Regions from separate parts of the Pseudomonas benzopyrenica genome, predicted to be linked through region 2. Evidence: predicted binding sites of a transcription regulator. Region 2 holds the regulator's gene; the other holds the start of a gene.
The links. Region 2 encodes sigma-54, which starts transcription at its own class of promoters, with help from an activator protein. Its sites were predicted from a motif close to ANTGGCATNNANNTTGCTNT; they were not measured.

Region 1 (7,386 bases), 2.1 Mb from region 2:
GCGCCCAGTAGTCGTGGGCGTCCGGTCGGTCACTCGAAGCGACGATTTTCTCGCTGCAACTGATAGATGAAACGCTCGATCTGACGCTGCGCAGCGCCCGTCAGGCTGTTGAAGCAGACACCGACGTCGCTGAATTCCATACGCTCCGTGCAGGCCACGTGGCGGATGGTCACCGGGGTACTGATGGCCCCGATGGGCAACTCGGCGGTAAAGCTCTGCACCTGCTGACCCGGCTGCAGCAGATGGGTGACATTGCCGGGAAAGCGCAGCTTGCAGCCCGTGGCTGACAGGTCGATCAACTGGCCACGCAACTGGATCTGGCTGCTGCCCTGGCTCAGTTCTGCGGTGGCGGGCTGGGTCAACAGCAACTTGACCCGATAGGCATTGCGCCGCTGGTGATAGGTGAGCTCCGCGGGCAGGCCGATCCAGTAGCAGCGCGTGCCGTCCAGTTCGCTGAACTCGACCGGACGGTCGATCTGCCAGGTGACCTTGATGCCTTCGTGAAAGCTGTCCACCCGAAAGGACTGACCCTGCTCGAGCAGGCGTTCGGCCTCACGGGGAATGAATTCGTCCAGCGCGATCAGGCCCTTGGCTTCGTCGATCTCGACGACGAAGCTCTGGAATTGCTGCCCTTGGCGATTGAAGGTGATCCGCAGCGGGATGTGCTGCTGTTGCGCCGGCCGCAGACACGCCAGGATCTCGCCCTTGGAGCGATAGACCTGGGGGGGTTGGGGGGCATTGTCGCTAGCGGAAGAGCCTTGCACCTGGAAACTCCTGTAAACAGCGGTCAGCAAGGATAATGGCTAACGGCCAGCTGTACAGCGAAAAACGCGCTGTGAGAAAAATCCACTGCTCACGCCGAGCTCAGCGGGCGCTGATAGCCACCGCCGGTCTGGTTACCGCGACGGTTGTACAGCGTGGGCGCCGAGGTACCCTGCAGCACATTCAGCAACTTGCCCACCACGAAACGATTGGCGTGGATGATCTGGCCATTGCGGACGTTGTGGGCTTTGCATTGCTCCATGAGCTGCGCGAGCTGGCTGGAGAGAGCCAGCAGTTCCTCACCATCGGGCTGTCGGGCGGCATAGGCCTGCAAGCCCGGCAGATCCGCCCGCAAACCCTGAGCCTGAAGCAGGACGGTGCGCTGCTGGGCATGCTGGTCGAGCTGCTTGAGCAGGATCTGCTTGGGGCCCAGCAGCGCTTCCAGCCGATCGAGCTGGCGCTCGCTCAAGGCCTGGAATTCCTGCTCGATCAGGGCCAGCAGTTGCTCGCTCAGGTCGATGTCGTGGCGAGTGATGTCGAGCAAGGTAGCATTGGTCATGGCGCGGTTTCCGTTCGAACCTTAGTTACGATCGTCAGGAAGGCCGTGCCGAACCGGGCGTCAGGACTCGAACGCCATCAGCTTGTCGGCCACCTTCTGGCTGTCGACCTTGTAGGAGCCATCGGCGATGGCCTGTTTCAGGCGGCTGACCTTGTCGCTGTCGACCACCGGCAGATCCTTGAGCCCTGCGGTCAGGGAACTCAGTTGCTTGGCTTCAGCGCTCAAGCTCACCGACTCGCCGGAGGCGGTGCCTTGGGTGGCCTTGACGTCGCTGGTCTGAGCCGTGGATACGTCCTTGGTAGAGGCGGCCTTGGTGTTGCCTATGCCTGCAGTAGAGGACGAATTCAGGCGATTGATATCTAGAGCCATGAGTGGAGATCCTCGTGTCGTCTCGTTCGCATATCCGGCTTATCGGCGTGCTGAGCCGAAACTTTAGCCGTAGACCTGTGCGCCGTGTCACATCCTTCGACAGGATGGCACGCAGAGGTTCAGGATGCGGACGTTCAAGGTACTCCTTTTGCCGCTCTCGCTAAAGCGCTACCTCCACCTGCCCCTGATCGACCACCCGACCGCGGATCACCCGGTTCGAACTCAGGTTGCGTACGCGGATTTCCTCGTCCTTGGCGCCCGCGCTGAGGGCTTCGCCCTGCATGCGAATGCTGAAGGAGGCGCTACGGGCATTGATGACCACCTGCTCACCCTTGCGAATGAGTTCGGCTTGCTCGATAAAGGAAGGCGCCATGACCTGCCCGCTGACCACCTGGCGTTTCAGCTGGGTCCCCAGCACCTGTTCCAGGCTGGTCAGATAACCCTGGGTCAGGGTGCCGACGTCCCGCTCCACCAGGGCCACGTTCTGGTCATCCAGCACCGCACCGCGCAGCAGAGGCTGCAGGGTAACCACCACGGGCCGATACAGCTTGACCTGGACCGGCACGAACACCGTCCAGGGACTGCTGCCTTCGCAGCGGACCTTGATGTTGATCCGGCCCACCGGCGTGGGGTTGCCTTGCTGTGAAAGCGTCAGGGGTTTGTCGCAGGCCGCCAGGCGTAACCGGGGATCCAACGAGTTGATCTGATTTTCGTGGCGTGCGTTGGAACTGGTCTCCAGCAAATATTCCTGCACGCGCTCCTCAAGAAAACTTTCGACAGCGCCGATAAGTTCGTCAGATGAGGTGTAGTCGCCTTCTGCATAGGCCTTTCCGCCCAGGCATGTCAGGATCAACACAAGATTCGCAGCCCAGCGGCAAGAGGTTTTCATAGGTCGGAAACACGTCGCTTCGATCTTCATGAGTCACATCTAAGCAAGCCCTGTGCCGAGTTTTTCAACCGGTCTGTGGCAACGAGAGGAGTCGCCAAATGGCTGGTGTATTGGACGCAGTCAACCAACGTACCCAACTGGTGGGCCAGAACCGTCTGGAACTGCTGCTGTTCCGCCTGGACGGCTCGCAGCTCTACGGCATCAACGTCTTCAAGGTGAAGGAGGTGCTGCAGTGCCCCAAGCTCACCGTGATGCCGAAATCGAGTCCGGTGGTACGGGGCGTGGCCAGCATTCGTGGCGGCACCTTTCCCATCATCGACCTGGCCATGGCCACCGGTCGCCGCGGGTTGCCGGACATCAACAATTGCTTCGTGATCATTACCGAGTACAACACCAAGGTGCAGGGCTTTCTGGTGCGTTCGGTGGAGCGCATCGTCAACATGAACTGGGAAGGCATCAACCCGCCGCCCAAGGGCACCGGGCGTGATCACTACCTTACCGCCGTCACCCGCGTCGACAACCAACTCGTCGAGATCATCGACGTGGAGAAGATCCTGTCCGAAGTGGCGCCGTCCGTCGAAACGGTGTCGGCCGGCGTCATCAGCGAAATGGTACAGGCCAAGGCCGTCACCAAGCGCGTCCTGATCGTTGATGACTCCTCGGTGGCGCGCAAGCAGGTGAGCCGCTGCCTGGAAACCGTCGGGGTAGAGGTCATTTCCCTCAACGACGGTCGTCAGGCGCTGAACTACCTGCAGGCCATGGTGGCTGAAGGCAAGCGCCCGGAAGAGGAATTGCTGATGATCATTTCCGACATCGAGATGCCGGAAATGGACGGCTACACCCTGACGGCGGAAATCCGTCATGATCCGCGGATGCAGAAAGTGCATATACTGCTGCATACCTCCTTGTCCGGCGTCTTCAACCAGGCGATGGTCAAGAAGGTCGGTGCGGACGACTTCCTGGCCAAGTTCCGTCCCGATGATCTTGCCTCCCGGGTAGCCGAGCGCATCAACGCGGTCGACAGTCACTAGGTGAAGGCGTCTCTATCCCGGTATCCAGAAGGCGGAGCGGCAGTGTCAGCAGTCAACGCGGATTTTGTGCTTTTTCGTGATTTCCTCGAGAAATCCAGCGGGATCCTGCTCGGTGACAACAAGCAGTACCTCGTCTCCAGTCGGCTCAACAAGCTGATGGAGACCGAGGGGATCAAGACGTTGTCGGAGTTGGTGCAGCGCATCCAGATGCAGCCCCGCGGCGGTTTGCGGGAAAAGGTCATCGATGCGATGACGACCAACGAAACCCTCTGGTTTCGCGACACCTATCCCTTCGAGGTGCTCAAGAACCGCCTCCTGCCGGAATTGACCAAGAACACCTTCGGCCAGCGCCTGCGGGTCTGGTCGGCGGCCTGCTCGTCGGGGCAGGAGCCTTATTCGCTGTCCATGACCATGGACGAATTCGAGCGCAGCGCGGCAGGGCAGGGGCGTGGCGGCATGCAGATCGTGGCGACCGATCTGTCCGGTGCCATTCTCACGGCGGCGAAATCCGGTGAATACGATTCTCTGGCCATCGGTCGCGGTCTGTCCCAGGAACGCCTGCAGCGCTACTTCGACGTGCTCCAGCCAAATCGCTGGGCGGTCAAGCCGGCGATTCGCAGTCGGATCGAATTCCGCGCCCTGAATCTATTGGACAGCTATGCCAGCCTCGGCAAGTTCGACATGGTGTTCTGCCGCAACGTGCTCATCTACTTCTCCGCTGACGTGAAGAAGGACATCCTCACCCGCATCCATGCCACTCTCAAGCCGGGCGGCTATCTGTTCCTGGGTGCGTCCGAAGCCCTCAACGGCTTGCCGGATCTCTATCAGATGGTGCAGTGCAATCCGGGCATCATCTACAAGGCCAAATAGGCCGGTCGATGGACACCCAAAGGGCAGACCCAGGTCTGCCCTTTCTTTTGCGCCAAAGTTTTGCCGCACCTGCCTCGGGGGCCGGCAAAGGTGGCGGAAAAACCTTGCCGCTTGCCGTCGTTCTGACTGCCGCGTCGCGCTAAGCCCTTGATTTAGATGGATGTTGGATACTGGCACGGGCCTTGCTAAATCGCTTGCAAGCCACGTCAAAGGTCTCTCGACATGAGCATCAGTTTCGACAAAGCACTCGGGTTGCACGAGCAGGCGCTCAACTTCCGTTCGCAGCGCGCCGAAGTATTGGGCAACAACATCGCCAATGCCGATACCCCGGGCTACAAGGCGCGGGATCTGGATTTCAGCGCCGTCATGGCAGAGCAGGCGGCCAAGAGCGCGCCAGGGGCTTCCGGCCACTATCAGCTGGAAACCACCAACAGCCGCCATATCGCTGCCGAAGGCTTCGACATGGGCATGGGCGACTCGGCCTTGAAGTATCGCATTCCCACGCAGCCCTCGGTGGACCAGAACACCGTGGATGCGCAGGTCGAGCAGGCCAACTACGCCGAGAACGCGATGAATTTCCAGGCCAGCTTCACCCTGCTCAATAGCAAGTTCAAGGGGCTGATGTCGGCCCTGCGCGGAGAATAGCCATGTCCCTGAGTTCGCTGTTCAACATCGCCGGTAGCGGCATGAGCGCCCAGAACGTGCGCCTCAATACCGTGGCCAGCAACATGGCCAACGCCGACTCCGTCTCCTCCAGCGTCGATCAGACCTACAAGGCGCGGCATCCGGTGTTCGCTGCCCAGTTCAACGCGGCCCAGGGCGGTGCTTCGCTGTTCGACGACCAGGGCCAGGCCGGGGTCGGGGTGGAGGTCAAGGGTATCGTCGAGGATCCGAGCGAGGTGCAGAAGCGCTACGAGCCCAATCATCCCATGGCGGACAAGGAAGGCTACGTCTATTACCCCAACGTGAACGTGGTGGAGGAGATGGCCGACATGATTTCGGCCAGTCGCGCCTTCCAGACCAACGCGGAAATGATGAATACCGCCAAACAGATGATGCAGAAGGTACTGACCCTCGGTCAGTAAGGAACCGGCGCCATGGCCATCAGCACGACCAACTCCACCGCTCAATCGGTACTCGACAAGTACTCCGTCAACAAGACCGGCACGTCCGCCGAAACCACCGCCAGCGATGGCAAGAAGGGTGGCAAGCTCGGCAAGGACGAGTTCCTCAAGCTGATGGTTGCTCAGATGAACAACCAGAATCCGCTGGAGCCGCAGGGCAACGGCGAATTCATCGCCCAGCTGGCGCAGTTCAGTACCGTCGAGGGCATCACCAACCTGAATACCAGCGTCGGCTCGATTCTCTCTGGTAGTCAGTCTTCCCAGGCACTGCAGGCTTCCACTCTGGTTGGTCGCAAGGTGATCGTCGATACCGACAAGGTCAAGGTGGACACCAGTGCGGACTTCAAGGGGGCGCTCAACCTGACCGCTTCCAGTCCGAACGTCTGGGTCAACGTCTACAACGATGCGGGCAGTCAGGTGAATCGTCTGAACCTGGGGCAGCAGTCCAGTGGCCTGGTGAACTTCACCTGGGACGGCACCGATGCCAGCGGCAAGAAGCTGGCTGCCGGCACCTACCGCTTCGAGGCCCAGGCGAACGTGAACGACACCACCACGGCCATGAAGACCAGTCTGCCAGCCAACGTCGATAGTGTGACGCTCGGGCAGAACGGCGGCGAAATGACACTCAACCTTGCCGGCGTCGGCAGCATCGGCATCTCCAAAGTCCAGGCGGTCGGCCAGTAAGGCGCGGCACACGAGGAATCCAGCATGTCTTTCAATATCGGTTTGAGCGGCATCAAGGCCGCGTCCAGTGACCTCAACATCACCGGCAACAACATCGCCAACGCCAGCACCGTCGGCTTCAAGCAGTCGCGGGCGGAGTTCCAGGACCTCTATGCCGCCTCGGTACTGGGCACTGGCAAGAATGCCCAGGGCAGCGGCGTGCTGCTCGGCAACGTCGGCCAGCTGTTCAACCAGGGCACCATCGATTCCACGCAGAACGCGCTGGACATGGGCATCAACGGCAACGGCTTCTTCGTCACCAGCAACAATGGCGCTATCCAGTACACCCGTGCCGGTTACTTCGGCACCGACAAGCAAGGCTTCATCGTCGACAACAACGGCTACAAGCTGCAGGGCTATACCACCAATGACCAAGGCCTGCTGCAGCCGGGCGTGCGCAGCGACCTGCGTATCGAGACCGCCAGCCAAGCGCCCAAGGCGTCCAGCTCGATCAAGCAGACGGTCAACCTGAACTCGACCCAGACGACGCCGACCACCACCCCGTTCAATCCGTCCGATCCGACCAGCTACAACTCCTCGACCTCGGTGAACATCTACGACAGCCAGGGCAACGCCCACGTCCTGTCGCAGTATTTCGTCAAGGGCGCGAACAACTCCTGGACCATGAACGTGCTGATCGACGGCCGCAATCCGGGCGATCCCACCAAGGAAGACGCGACCACCAAGGTTGCTACGCCCTACACCGTGACCTTGCCGTTCACCAGCAGCGGCGCGCTCGATGGCGGCAAGGTGGCCTCGACCGATCTCAAGCAGGTCAATAACGCCACCACCAACACCTTCGAGGGCGTGCTCAAGCTGGACAACTGGGTCCCGGCCATCTCCAACGGCGGTACCCCGGCGACCTGGGCCTCCAATGGCGCTGTCGCCAACCCGGCCGGCATAACCTTGGACATGCGCGGCTCGACCCAATACAGCAGTGCCTTCGCCGTGACCAGCGTCAACCAGGACGGCTACACCACGGGCCAGCTGTCCGGTCTGGAAATCGACGATACCGGCCAGATCTTCGCACGTTACACCAATGGTCAGTCCAAGGTGCAG
Region 2 (7,386 bases):
GCCGAGGCGTTGAAGATCATGGAGGAGCACAAGATCAACGCGCTGGTGGTGATCGATGACGAGCGGCGCCCGATCGGTGCCCTCAACATGGGTGACCTGCTACGCGCCGGGGTGCTGTAGGCCGGGTTATACTGCCCGACTAATACGCCGCACTCTCGTGTTCAACCCGCCGCCCTGGTGCGGCCCACCACAGGTACCCTCATGTTTCGCAGCTTGCGCCGCCCCGTGCTGTTGGTCCTGATCGCCGCCGCGCTCATCGCGATCGGCTACTGGAACATCCTGCCGCAGCGCTTCGTCGATGCTCCGGCCTCGTCGACCCCGCAAGACAGCGCCATCGACGGCTACGCCCTCAATACCCGGACGATCCAGTATCGTCTGGACGGCAAGATCCAGTACGAACTCAAGGCCGAGCGCAGCGAACACGTCAAGGCGACCGACGTCACCCTGGTGACCCGCCCCGACATGCTGGCCTTTCGCGGTACCGACTATCCCTGGCACATTCGCAGTGCCCGCGCCGAGGTCGCCCCCGGTGGCAGTCAGGCGGAGCTGATCGATGACGTGCGCGTCGAGCGTACCGATGAGAAAGGCCGCCCAGTGGTGTTGACCACCACCCGCATGACCGTCTTTCCTGACAAACAATATGCGCAAACCGAGCAAGCCGTTAGAATCGAGGCCGCCAATGGGGTGACCACGGCCAATGGCATGAAAGCGTATCTAGAAGACGGCAGAATGCTCCTGCTGTCCAACGTAAGAGGCCAGCATGAGGTTCGTTAAAACCCTCCCCTTCCTGTTCACCCTCGGCGCCACCCTTGGCAGTGCCGCGGCTTGGGCCCTGCCGACCGATCGCACCCAGCCGATCCGCGTGCAGGCCGACAGCGCCGAGCTCGACGACAAGCAGGGCGTGGCCGTGTACCGCGGAGACGTGGTCATCACCCAGGGCAGCATGAAGATCACCGGCAATACGGTGACCCTGACCCAGGACAACCAGGGCAACATCAAGGTCGCCACCGCAGTGGGCAAGCCGGCCTACTACGAGCAGAAGCCTTCGGCGGACAAGGACATCGTCAAGGCCTACGGTCTGACCATCCAGTATTTCGCCCAGGAAAATCGCATCATCCTGATCGACCAGGCCAAGGTGGTCCAACAGGGCAACACCTTCGAAGGCGAGAAGATCGTCTACGACACTCAGCGCCAGATCGTCAACGCCGGTCGCGCCAATGGCAGCAAGGTCACCACGCCGCGGCCGAGGATCGACATGGTCATCCAGCCCAAGGATCAGCAGCAGTCGGGGCAGGGACAATGACGGTTACGCTCAAAGCCCAGCATCTGGCCAAGAGCTACAAGGGTCGTCAGGTCGTTCGCGACGTCAGCGTCAGCATCGACAGCGGTCAGATCGTCGGCCTGCTCGGTCCGAACGGCGCCGGCAAGACCACTTGCTTCTACATGATCGTCGGCCTGGTCAAGGCCGATCAGGGCCGCGTGCTGATCGACGATCAGGACGTCACCGCCCTGCCCATGCACGGTCGTGCCCGCGCCGGGATCGGTTACCTGCCGCAGGAAGCCTCGATCTTTCGCAAGCTGACCGTGGCCGACAACATCCTCGGCATCCTGGAAACCCGCAAGGACCTGGACAAGGCCGGCCGTCTGCGCGAGCTGGAAAGCCTGTTGCAGGAATTCCACATCACTCATATCCGCGACAACCGCGGCATGAGCCTGTCGGGTGGCGAGCGTCGCCGTGTCGAGATCGCCCGCGCCCTGGCCACCGCGCCCAAGTTCATCCTGCTGGACGAACCCTTCGCCGGTGTGGACCCCATCTCGGTGGGTGACATCAAGCAGATCATCCGCCACCTCAAGGCCAAGGGTATCGGTGTGCTCATCACCGACCACAACGTGCGGGAAACCCTGACCATCTGCGAAACGGCTTACATCGTCAACGATGGCCAGCTCATCGCCGAGGGTACCGCCGAAGAAGTCCTCGCCAATGACCTGGTGAAGGAAGTCTATCTGGGCCACGAATTCCGCCTCTAGGCAAACCCGGGGAAACAAGGCATATAATTTGCTAACGCTCGCAGGGTTCGCGAGGTTCGGTGGCGCTGTTCGCGTCGGTAGACAAGGTGTATTTCCGCAGCCATGAAACCATCGCTAGTCCTCAAGATGGGCCAGCAGCTGACGATGACGCCGCAGCTGCAACAAGCCATACGTCTGCTCCAGCTCTCGACGCTCGACTTGCAGCAGGAGATCCAGGAAGCCCTGGAATCCAATCCGATGCTGGAACGCCAGGAAGAAGGCGAAGACTTCGACCAGAGCGAAGCCGCGGGCGAAGGCGATGAGAGCTCAGGCTCCGGCACCATGGAAACCACCTTCAAGGAAACCTCGGTCGCCACCAACGAGATGGCCGACGAATCCGAGTGGAGCGAGCGCATCCCCAGCGACAGCGAGCTGCCGGTCGATACCGCCTGGGAAGACATCTACCAGACCAGCGCCAGCAGCCTGCCCAGCAACGACGACGACGAGTGGGACTTTACCACCCGTACCTCCGCCGGCGAGAGCCTGCAGACCCACCTGCTCTGGCAGCTGAACCTGGCGCCTATGTCGGATCTCGACCGCCTGATCGCCCTGGCGATCATCGACGGCATCGACACCGACGGCTATCTGCAGGAAAGCCTGGAAGACATCCATGCTTCCCTCGATCCCGAGCTGGAAGTCGATCTCGACGAGGTCGAGGTGGTGCTCAGACGCGTCCAGCAATTCGAGCCCGCCGGCGTCGCCGCGCGCAACCTGCGCGAATGCCTGCTGATCCAGCTGGCCCAGCTGCCCGCCACCCTGCCCCTGCTCGGCGAAGCCAAGCGCCTGGTTGGCGACTACCTGGATCTGCTAGGCAGCCGTGACTATGCGCAGTTGATGCGGCGCATGAAGATCAAGGAAGACGAGCTCAAGCCGATAATCGAGCTGATCCAGACCTTGCACCCGCGTCCCGGCTCGCAGATCGAATCCGGCGAAGCCGAATACGTGGTGCCGGACGTCATCGTGCGCAAGCACAACGAGCGTTGGCTGGTGGAGCTCAATCAGGAAGCCGTACCGCGCCTGCGGGTCAATCCCCAGTACGCCGGTTTCGTCAAACGCGCCGACAGCAGCGCCGACAACACCTACATGCGCAACCAGCTCCAGGAAGCGCGCTGGTTCATCAAGAGCCTGCAGAGCCGCAACGAGACCCTGATGAAGGTGGCGACCCAGATCGTCGAGCACCAGCGGGGTTTTCTCGAATATGGCGAAGAGGCCATGAAGCCGTTGGTCCTGCACGACATCGCCGAGGCGGTGGGCATGCACGAGTCGACCATCTCCCGGGTGACCACCCAGAAATTCATGCACACCCCGCGTGGCATCTACGAACTCAAGTACTTCTTCTCCAGCCACGTCAGCACCGCCGAGGGCGGCGAATGCTCCTCCACCGCGATCCGCGCGATCATCAAGAAATTGGTGGCGGCGGAAAACGCGAAAAAGCCGTTGAGTGACAGCAAGATCGCTGGTTTACTGGAATCGCAAGGTATACAAGTCGCTCGTCGCACGGTGGCTAAGTATCGGGAATCCCTGGGTATCGCTCCGTCCAGCGAACGCAAGCGTCTCCTCTGACGCGTCCTGATGTGTGACCGTGCCTCGATCGACCCGTGTCATGTCGGCGAGCAGCTTCGCCGATCGCAGCCCGGCAATAAGGAGAAGCGGTATGCAAGTCAACATCAGTGGCCATCAGCTTGAAGTGACAGAAGCCCTGCGTGACTACATCGGCGAGAAACTCGCCCGCCTCGAACGGCACTTCGATCGCATCACCAACGTCCAGGTCATCCTGGAAGTGGACAAGCTCAAGCAAAAGGCCGAAGCCACCCTGCACGTCTCCGGCGCTGCGGTGGTCGCCAACGCCGAGCACGACGACATGTATGCCGCCATAGATCTCCTGGCCGACAAGCTCGACCGCCAACTGATTAAACACAAGGAAAAATCGATCGAACGCCAGCAGGGCATTGGCGTCCGCTGAGGTTCGATCGCCGCTTTATGATCAAACTCGAAAACATCCTGACCCCCGGCCGTACCCAGACGGGTGCGCCGGGTGGCAGCAAAGCCGCCGTACTGGAACGCATCGCCGAGCTGGCCGCGCAGGAACTGCCCGGCCATGATGCGGCGCACATCCATGAATGCCTGATGGCGCGCGAACGCCTGGGCTCCACTGGTTTCGGCAATGGCATCGCCATTCCCCACTGCCGCCTGGCGGGTCTGCAGCAACCGCTGTGCGTGCTCTTCCACCTGCAGCAGCCGGTGGACTTCGATTCCCTGGACGGCGCCCCGGTAGACCTGGTATTCGTCCTGCTGGTCCCGGAAGCGGCCACCGAACAACACCTCACCCTGCTACGCCAGATCGCCGGCATCCTGGATCGCGCCGACATCCGCGACCGACTGCGCAAGGCCAAGGACAGCCAGGCGCTCTATCAGATCGTCGTCGAGGCCCAGAGCGGACACTGACATGCACCTCATCATCGTGAGCGGACGTTCCGGGTCGGGCAAGAGTACGGCGCTCAACGTGCTTGAGGACAATGGCTTCTATTGCATCGACAACCTGCCGGCCAGTCTGCTACCCGAGCTGGCCCAGCACGCCCTGACCGACATGGAGCGGCCCCAGCCCAAGGTCGCCCTGTCCATCGATGCACGCAACCTGCCCAGCCAGTTGCAGCGCTTTCCCGAATTGCTCGAACAGGTACGCAGCCGCAACATCCGCTGTGACATCCTCTATCTGGATGCCGATGACCAGACGCTGCTCAAGCGCTTTTCCGAGACGCGCCGCCGGCATCCGCTGTCCAACCAGGAAAGATCCCTGGCCGAGGCCATTCACGACGAACAGGTGCTGCTGTCGCCCATCGCCGATCTGTCCGACCTGAAGATCGACACCACTCACCTGAATCTCTATCAGCTGCGCGACATCCTCAAATTGCGCCTGCTGAACGCGCCGGAGCCGGGTACCGCCTACCTGGTCGAGTCCTTTGGCTTCAAGCGCGGCCTGCCGGTGGATGCCGACATGGTCTTCGACGTGCGCTTCCTGCCCAATCCCTATTGGAAACCGGACCTGCGCGATTTTTCCGGACTGGACGCCCCGGTGCGGGAGTATCTCGAGCAACAGCCCGAGGTAGAGACCCTGTACAATGACATCCGCGATTACCTGGTGAAGTGGCTGCCGCGTTTCGCCGCCAACAACAGGTCCTATGTGACCGTGGCCATCGGCTGTACCGGTGGTCATCACCGTTCGGTCTATCTGGCCGATCGCCTGGGTCGCGAACTCAAAGACCTGCTCAAGAACGTCCAGATTCGTCACCGCGATCTCTGACGCCCGTTTCGTTTCGACAAGGACAGACTCAATGCCTGCCCAACAGATCACCATCATCAACAAGCTGGGTCTGCACGCCCGTGCCGCCGCCAAGTTCGTCGGCGTGGCTGGCCGCTATCCCGCCAGCGTTCGCGTCGGCCGTAGTGGCGAGTCGCCGGTCGATGGCAAGAGCATCATGGCGGTCATGATGCTGGCCGCCGGCAAGGGCACGGTGCTGCAACTGGAAACCGAAGGTGAACAGAGCGACGAGGCCATGCGCGCCCTGATCGAGCTGATCAACAATTACTTCGACGAGGGTGAGTGATAAGCACCCTGCTCCAGCCGCATCCCATAAAAAAAGCCGCCCGAGGGCGGCTTTTTCATGGGGCGTCAACTCAGGCGTTCAGCGCCGCTTCGTAGCGACGGGACACTTCCGGCCAGTTGATGACGTTGAAGAAGGCGCCGATGTAGTCGGGACGACGGTTCTGGTAGCGCAGGTAGTAGGCGTGCTCCCAGACGTCCAGGCCGAGGATCGGGGTATTGCCAGTCATCAGCGGGCTGTCCTGGTTGCCGGTGCTCTCGACCACCAGCTTCTTCTCGGGGGTGACGCTCAGCCAGGCCCAGCCGCTGCCGAAGCGAGTCAGGGCCGCCTTGGTGAAGGCTTCCTTGAAGGCATCGAAGCCGCCCAGCTGGGACTCGATGGCCTCGGCCAGGGCGCCTTCGGGCTTGCCGCCGGCGTTGGGGGCCATCACGGTCCAAAACAGGCTGTGGTTGGCATGGCCGCCACCGTTGTTCTGCACGGCGCCGCGCTTGTCCTGGGGCAGCTTGTCCAGTTGACGAACCACGTCTTCGGCCGACAGGTTGGCGAACTCGGTGCCTTCCAGCGCCGCGTTCAGGTTGTTGATGTAGGTCTGGTGATGCTTGGTATGGTGGATTTCCATGGTCTGGGCATCGACGTGCGGTTCCAGCGCGTCGTAGGCGTAGGGCAGCTGAGGCAGAGTATGCGGCATGCGGATTGTCTCCATGGTGGCTTTGGTATGGACCCAGCGCCCGAGGGCGCCGGGGAGTACGGCAGATGCGCGAGGGCGCATCCTGTGAAGCCTGGGCCGTCCGGTCAACGGATTCGACCGCACGGCTATGTCCTAGTGCATTGCTAGGATACTAACGAGTAACGGGGTGGGCTGTCTCCCGTTCGACGGGATTTTCCTCATCGCGACAACTCCAACCGCCGTTCTAGCTGCCCGCCAGGGTCATGCCGTCGATCAGCACCGAGCCGGTGCGTAGACTGCCGCGGCGTTCCACGTCGCTGCCCACGGCCAGGATCTGGCGGAACATGTCGCCGAGGCGACCGGCGATGGTGACCTCCTGGACCGGAAACTGGATCTCGCCATTCTCGATCCAGAAGCCACCGGCACCCCGGGAGTAGTCGCCGGTGACCAGGTTGGTGCCCTGCCCCATCATTTCCGTGACCAGAAAGCCCGTGCCCATCTGCCGGATCAGCTCGGCCTGGTCGGCCGTGCCATGACTGACGTGGAGATTGTGCACGCCACCGGCGTTGGCGGTGCTCTGCATGCCCAGCTTGCGCGCGGAATAGCTGCCGAGCACATAGGACACCAGCTGGCCGTTCTCGACGAAGGGCTTGGCGTAGGTGGCCAGGCCTTCGCCATCGAAGGCGGCACTGCCCAGGGCGCGCGGCAGGTGCGGCCGCTCGTCCAGAGTCAGCCAGTCGGGAAACACCTGCTGACCCAGGGCGCCTTCGAGGAAGGACGACTTGCGATAGAGGTTGCCACCAGAAATGGCGGCGAGAAAGGTGCCGAACAGGCCGGCGGCCATTTCCGGGGAAAACAGCACCGGGACCTTGGCGGTGGGCACCGGCCTGGCACCCAGGCGACTCACGGCACGCTCGGCGGCGCGGCGACCGATCTCCTCGGCGCTCATCAGCTCGCTGCCGATGCGGTTGACGTCGTAGTAGTAGTCGCGCTGCATGGCCTCGCCGCTGCCGGCGATCATCACGCAGCTCAGGCTGTGCCGGGTGCTGG

Region 1: a site for sigma-54 is predicted at 4,650-4,669, ahead of flgB (flagellar basal body rod protein FlgB). Genes of this name have one in related genera too.

The regions. Positions count from the first base shown of each region.
Region 1 is NZ_CP145723.1:3,427,583-3,434,968, reverse strand. Features, by position in the region: gene V6W80_RS16255 (flagellar brake protein) at 30-764, opposite strand; gene V6W80_RS16250 (flagella synthesis protein FlgN) at 854-1,321, opposite strand; gene flgM (flagellar biosynthesis anti-sigma factor FlgM) at 1,382-1,690, opposite strand; gene flgA (flagellar basal body P-ring formation chaperone FlgA) at 1,851-2,579, opposite strand; gene V6W80_RS16235 (chemotaxis protein CheV) at 2,678-3,610, shown strand; gene cheR (protein-glutamate O-methyltransferase CheR) at 3,653-4,480, shown strand; gene flgB (flagellar basal body rod protein FlgB) at 4,703-5,125, shown strand; gene flgC (flagellar basal body rod protein FlgC) at 5,128-5,565, shown strand; gene V6W80_RS16215 (flagellar hook assembly protein FlgD) at 5,578-6,288, shown strand; gene flgE (flagellar hook protein FlgE) at 6,313-7,386, shown strand, end outside.
Region 2 is NZ_CP145723.1:1,317,074-1,324,459, reverse strand. Features, by position in the region: gene V6W80_RS06080 (KpsF/GutQ family sugar-phosphate isomerase) at 1-120, shown strand, start outside; gene lptC (LPS export ABC transporter periplasmic protein LptC) at 202-774, shown strand; gene lptA (lipopolysaccharide transport periplasmic protein LptA) at 761-1,303, shown strand; gene lptB (LPS export ABC transporter ATP-binding protein) at 1,300-2,028, shown strand; gene V6W80_RS06060 (RNA polymerase factor sigma-54) at 2,131-3,630, shown strand; gene hpf (ribosome hibernation-promoting factor, HPF/YfiA family) at 3,722-4,030, shown strand; gene ptsN (PTS IIA-like nitrogen regulatory protein PtsN) at 4,048-4,512, shown strand; gene rapZ (RNase adapter RapZ) at 4,514-5,368, shown strand; gene V6W80_RS06040 (HPr family phosphocarrier protein) at 5,400-5,672, shown strand; gene V6W80_RS06035 (superoxide dismutase) at 5,743-6,357, opposite strand; gene pmbA (metalloprotease PmbA) at 6,581-7,386, opposite strand, start outside.